Candidatus Puniceispirillum marinum IMCC1322: one gene and its partner. The protein of the gene in region 1 interacts with the protein of each later gene in a pairwise test. Links are inferred from orthologs where the notes say so. Each region holds a gene or a part of one and is shown in the gene's direction. Other genes may lie near its edges. The genes, in order: rlmB and tsaE.

Region 1 (3,168 bases):
CAATCTCGATCTCTTCGCCAACATTCACAATGCCGCGCTCAATACGTCCGGTCACAACCGTACCACGACCCGAAATCGAGAACACATCCTCAATCGGCATCAGGAATGGCTGATCCTTCGGACGCTCTGGCTGGGGAATATACGCATCAACCGCCGCCATCAATTCCTTGATCGCACCAGAACCAATCGTATCATCACCACCCTCAAGTGCGGTCAATGCCGAACCTTTGACAATCGGAATATCGTCGCCTGGAAATTCGTATGATGACAGCAATTCGCGGATTTCCATCTCAACAAGCTCAAGCAACTCTTCATCGTCAACCTGATCAACCTTGTTCATGAATACGCACAAAGCCGGCACACCAACCTGACGCGCCAGCAAAATGTGCTCGCGGGTCTGTGGCATCGGGCCATCAGCCGCTGATACAACCAAAATCGCACCATCCATCTGCGCCGCACCAGTGATCATGTTCTTCACATAATCGGCGTGACCCGGGCAATCAACATGCGCGTAATGACGCTGCTCTGTCTCATATTCAACATGCGCTGTCGAAATGGTGATACCACGCGCACGCTCTTCAGGCGCCTTGTCAATCTGGTCGTAATCCTGAAACTCTGCGCCGCCAGCTTCCGCCATCACCTTGGTGATCGCTGCTGTCAATGTCGTCTTACCATGGTCAACGTGACCAATCGTTCCGATGTTACAATGTGGCTTGGAACGATCAAACTTTTCCTTAGACATGGGCTCGCCCTTTTCTCTACATGTGGTGGACCGTGCCGCAGGCATTCAAAGGTCCGATGGATTATTTATCAGCTAGCTGACGGGAAAAACTGTATATACTGGCAAATTGATGCCATAACAATGGTGGTGGGGGTAGGATTCGAACCTACGTACGCTACGCGGGCAGATTTACAGTCTGCTGCCTTTAACCACTCGGCCACCCCACCGGATTGCCTTAAAAACCTGCACCTTTAGACTTGCGAAAAAGTGAAGGTATTGCGAAGTAAAAAGTACGAGCCAATTTGTCAACAAAGAAGTCATATAATGAGCGCAAAAAGCAGTAAAAAGCGACCCAAGGTCAAAAGCCAGGGCAAAAACCCACTTTTTGACCCTGTAAAACGTGCAGCAGACGCATCAGGCCGAAGCGCGTCAAATGCACCGCGCCGGGGGGCACCGCGTCGGGGGGCACCAGCAAGGCAAAATGACGATTCACAGATCAAAGCTGCACCAAAACCTCCTCAAGGTGGCTATTTTCTGTGGGGGCGGCATGCCGTTGCCGCGGCACTGGTCAATCCGGACCGCCGGATCGCCGCGCTATATGTTACCGATGACAGCCGCGACAGCTTTGATGAAATGTGGCAAACCCTAGCCATGGACAGGCAGGCCGAACTTCCCGACGCCCGCCCGATTGAACGGCGGCGGCTTGATGGTATTGGCGGGCATGATAGCGAAAAGGTGGTGCATCAGGGTATGGCGGCGGCAGTCTGGCCGTTGGACGCCCCGCATCTGGACGATTTCATCGCAGACATTGCCGATAAGCCTGTGCGTATCATCATGCTCGATCAGATTTCCGACCCCCGTAATGTAGGGGCTATTTTGCGTTCGGCGCGTGCCTTTGGGTGTGACGCGATCATCACCACACAACGTCATGCCCCCGAAGAAAATGGCGCGCTTGCCCGGACAGCAACAGGCGCGCTTGAACATATTCCGATCATTCGGGTGGTCAATCTGGCGCGGGCGGTCGAAAGCCTGCAGGATCATGATATCACCGTTGCCGGATTGGCTGGTGATGGCACGATGGATGTTGGGGCGCTGGCCGATTTCCCGCGTCTGGCCATCATGCTGGGCGCCGAAGGCCCAGGCTTGCGTCGGCTAAGCCGCGAACATTGCGATCATCTTGTCCGCATCGATATCGCACCCGATGCAGACAGCTTGAACGTGTCAATCGCCGCGGCGATCGCCCTATATGCGGCTAAAGGCTGATACCAAAGCTGGTCTAGCGCGCCGTCGGGCATCGCCCGCGCTCGTTGTAAAAAGAACGAATGTGCGAGGCCGGTCGCCCACGAATATGCGCTGGTGCGGGCCTGTCAATCGCCGAACGACGAAAGGGCGAGTCAGATAAGTGTGAAGACTCTATCCATGGCGCTTTGTCCTGACCAATGGGGCGGGCGCATTCGGCGTCTCTATCGGCGCGTGAAATACCAATATCATCAAGCTCGCGATCATCAAGCGCCACCAAATGAGAACGTGATTGGTAAAGTGCCTTCGCATGACGATAGCGTGCCCATAAAGACCTGACGCTTTGCAACAATCCCCGAAAGGCGGCAATGATCTGCTTTTTTAACATATTGTAAATATATAACATTTCTTGATCCTTTCCATTTCGTTATGTGATGAGACATTTTCATCATTTTCTTTGATGATTTTGGTTAATGCCGCCTAATTTGTGAAATGAATGATTGTGAGCACAGACATAAGGAGATGTGATATGTACCGGAATCTGGATATGACAGCGCTTCGCTCTTTTGTGACCGTGGCCGATACAGGCGGCGTCACACGCGCGGCAGGCAAACTGCATGTCACGCAGTCAGCCGTATCGATGCAGCTCAAAAGGCTGGAAAATCTGCTGGATACTGACCTGATTGAACGATCTGGGCGGGGCATCAGTTTGACAGCGCAAGGCGAACAGTTACTTGGCTATGGCCGCCGGATGCTAGCATTGAATGACGAGGCCTGGGGGCGACTTACGCATGATGCCTATGAGGGTGATATTAATTTGGGCGTACCACCAGACATTATATATCCGCATATCCCCGAAGTATTGCATCATTTTGCAACCGATTTTCCACGGGTAAATGTCAAGCTGACCTGTGAACCGTCGCTTGCTCTGAAGGAAAATCTGGCGCACGGCCAAGCGGATATTATCCTAACCACCGAAACAAAGACTGATGCTAATACTGAACTGTTACAGCGCACGCCCTTGCGCTGGTATGGCGCCGTAGGTGGCGAGGTATGGAAAAAGCGGCCTGTTCAACTGGCCTATCAGCCAAGCTGTATTTTTCGGAGCGAAGCCATAGCCACGCTTGATCAGCATGATATCACCTGGGACATTCCTATCAACAGTAATGATTATCAGAATATTATGGCCTTTGTCAGCGCCGATCTGG
Region 2 (3,202 bases), 1.2 Mb from region 1 along the record:
ACCTTGGTCGCCCTTGGTGCCGATGTTCGATGGTCATCATGTAATATATATTCAACTCAGGATCAGGCCGCAGCGGCTATCGCCAAGGCAGGGGTTCCTGTTTTTGCCAAAAAAGGTGAAACGCTTGCTGAATATTGGGAATATGTTGATCGTACATTCCAATGGTCGAATGGCGAAACAGCTAACATGATCTTGGATGATGGCGGCGATGCAACCATGTATATCCTGCTTGGCGCCCGCGCTGAGGCGGGTGAAACCGTGCTTGCCCATCCGGCATCTGAAGAAGAAGAATATCTTAAGGCACAGCTTGAAACACGTTTAGCTGCTAGCCCGGGCTGGTTTACCAAGCAGCGTGATGCCATCAAAGGTGTATCAGAAGAAACAACCACTGGCGTCTTGCGCCTTTATCAGTTGGCTGAAGCAGGTGGTCTGCCATTCCCAGCCATCAATGTGAATGACTCGGTTACTAAGTCAAAATTCGACAATCTTTATGGCTGTCGCGAATCTCTGGTCGATGCTATTCGCCGCGCTACCGATGTGATGTTGGCTGGCAAGGTCGCTGTCGTTGCTGGTTTTGGAGACGTTGGCAAAGGTTCGGCCGCATCCCTTCGTCAAGGTGGTGCGCGCGTTATGGTAACCGAAGTTGACCCTATCTGTGCATTGCAGGCCGCAATGGAAGGCTATGAAGTTGTGACTATGGAGCAGGCCGCCCCTAAGGCAGATATCTTTGTGACCGCGACTGGCAACCGTGATATCATTACGGTCGATCACATGCGCGAAATGAAAGACCGGGCCATTGTGTGTAACATTGGCCATTTTGATAATGAAATTCAGGTATCGGCTCTGAACAATATGGTCTGGTCAGAGGTGAAGCCGCAGGTTGATGAAATTGAATTTCCTGATGGCAAACGCATGATTCTGCTGGCCAAAGGCCGTCTTGTAAATCTTGGCTGTGCGACGGGTCATCCATCATTCGTGATGTCTGCCAGCTTCACCAATCAGGTGTTGGCGCAGATGGAACTATGGAACGAAGCTGAAAAATACGAAAACAAGGTTTATACCTTGCCACGTCACCTTGATGAAAAGGTTGCGGCCTTGCATTTGGAAAAGGTTGGTGCGTTTCTGTCAACCTTACGGCCTGATCAAGCTGACTATATCGGCGTTGAACAGCAAGGCCCCTTCAAAAGCGAACAATATCGTTATTGATACCTTCACAAGGTCGCTTGATGGCTATTGTAAAATTAGACTTGCAAGATCTGGCCGCAACCGAAAGGTTGGGCCAGTTTTTGTCTCAAGGCTTAGCTGCTGGTGATGTGATCGCATTATACGGGCCGCTAGGTGCGGGTAAATCGGCTTTGGCACGGGCGTTAATTAACAGGCTTTGCCCATATGAAACTGATATTCCCAGCCCTACCTTTACACTTGTGCAGACCTATGACATGCCTGATGGCACCCCCTTATGGCATCTTGACCTCTACCGCATTGAATCACCCGATGATGCCATCGAACTTGGTATTGAGGATGCGCTACTTGACGCTGCCTGCCTGATTGAATGGCCTGAAAGGCTTGAAACCTTATTGCCCGATAGCTGTTTATCGATCCAAATCAATCCCGTTAGTGCTTCGTTGGATAGCCAGATGCGGCAGGTTCAGATTAGCGCCCCAGCCCGATGGAGTGCACGTATCGATGCCCTTGCCAAGCTATTTGCAAAGCCTGACATTTAGGCCGATTACGGTTTTCGAAAAGCCAATATGATTAATATTGTTGCATCATGTTGAATGCTTGCTCGCATTTAAGAACGCTTACTTTTATACTGCTTTTATGCGTGTTTCGTCTGTCTATAATATTCCGGCAGGAACCCCCTTTGCAAAAGAACTTGCCAAGGGGGTTATTCAGCTAGCATCTAGCCCAACCGATCTGGCGCGTGCCATTGTCATGGTGCCATCCCAGCGGGCAGCACAGGCGTTGCGAAGTGCTTTTCTCGATGTCACCAAGGGACAGGCAGCATTATTGCCGCGCATGATACCGATTGGCGATCTTGCAGATGATGTGGCTGACGTGTTTCCAGAGCTTTATGGGGGTGCAGACACCGCGATGTTGCCGCCGGCGATTTCGCCTTTGCGCCGCCAGATGATGTTGGCTAAATTGCTGGGTGGGTTCAAACTTGGTGGCCAGACACCAACCTTCCCGCAAGCTATGATGCTTGCCCATACGCTTGGTCAATTGCTTGATCAACTTTATAATGTTGATGCCAACCCCGATCAGTTGCGTGACATGCTGCCCGAACGTTATTCGGCACATTGGCAGGATATCATCAAACTCCTAACTATTCTGGTTGATAACTGGCCAGCAATTCTAGCTTCAGAGAATGTTATGGATGGTGTCGATCGGCGTAACCGGCTGATCCGCGCGCGCGTAAAAGCATGGCAGGATAACCCACCTGAGACTCTGATCGTCATTGCTGGATCAACAGGTTCGATCATTGCGACGCGTGAACTTATTCGTTGTGTATCTAATTTGCCGAATGGTCATGTTGTTTTGCCTGGCTTGGATAGTGGTGCGGTGCCTGAATGGGACGCAATTAGCCATGATAGCGGCCATCCGCAATATCAGCTTGCCCAGCTTTTGCATTTCATGGATATCACACCATTGGATGTCCAGAACTGGGTGTCCAATCCCGAAAGTCAGCCAGCAACAAGTGCGCGGCGTGATCTGATGCGTGAAGTATTCCGCCCCGCACCAACGACGGCAACATGGCGGCAATTGTCCGAGGACAGGCCCGATCTTGGCCGTGATGCTTTGCAAGGGCTACAAGTTATCGAAACGCATGATCGGCGTGCCGAAGCAGGATTGATCGCGGCTGACCTGCGCGCAACGCTTGAGCATGAAGACCAGACGGCAGCACTGATTACGCCGGACCGCCATCTGGCCGAGGCGGTTATCGCTGAACTGGCGCGCTGGAAAATTACAATTGATGATTCGGCGGGCACAACCCTTCTTACCCATCGGGCAGGGGCGTTTTTGCAGTTGCTGGTGGAGGCGATGCAGGAAAATTTTGCGCCATTGGCATTGCTTGGTGTGCTTAAGCATCCTTGTGCGGCAGGTGGCATGGCACAGGCTGATTTTCGCGCTAAAGTCAGACATATTGAAAAACTGGTTCTGCGGGGCCAACGGCCAGCCCCCGGTCTAGAAGGTTTAGCCA

The links.
Region 2: the proteins of rlmB (region 1) and tsaE interact in binary tests that used the Escherichia coli proteins (3 or more experiments, as listed by UniProt). The link is inferred for Candidatus Puniceispirillum marinum IMCC1322 from one-to-one orthologs.

Annotation. Positions count from the first base shown.
Region 1 is NC_014010.1:2,588,498-2,591,665, reverse strand. The notes cover bases 178-3,014. They hold rlmB (23S rRNA (guanosine(2251)-2'-O)-methyltransferase RlmB), read left to right. Parts: upstream 178-1,045; coding sequence 1,046-1,984; downstream 1,985-3,014. Other genes in these bases: SAR116_RS12135 (LysR family transcriptional regulator), read left to right, coding at 2,490-3,014; SAR116_RS12140 (DUF1127 domain-containing protein), read right to left, coding at 1,998-2,366; tuf (elongation factor Tu), read right to left, coding at 178-742. In the rest of the region: more of tuf, read right to left, coding at 1-177; more of SAR116_RS12135, read left to right, coding at 3,015-3,168. UniProt on the Escherichia coli protein: Specifically methylates the ribose of guanosine 2251 in 23S rRNA.
Region 2 is NC_014010.1:1,385,560-1,388,761, reverse strand. The notes cover bases 105-2,975. They hold tsaE (tRNA (adenosine(37)-N6)-threonylcarbamoyltransferase complex ATPase subunit type 1 TsaE), read left to right. Parts: upstream 105-1,226; coding sequence 1,227-1,724; downstream 1,725-2,975. Other genes in these bases: addB (double-strand break repair protein AddB), read left to right, coding at 1,822-2,975; ahcY (adenosylhomocysteinase), read left to right, coding at 105-1,206. In the rest of the region: more of ahcY, read left to right, coding at 1-104; more of addB, read left to right, coding at 2,976-3,202. UniProt on the Escherichia coli protein: Required for the formation of a threonylcarbamoyl group on adenosine at position 37 (t(6)A37) in tRNAs that read codons beginning with adenine.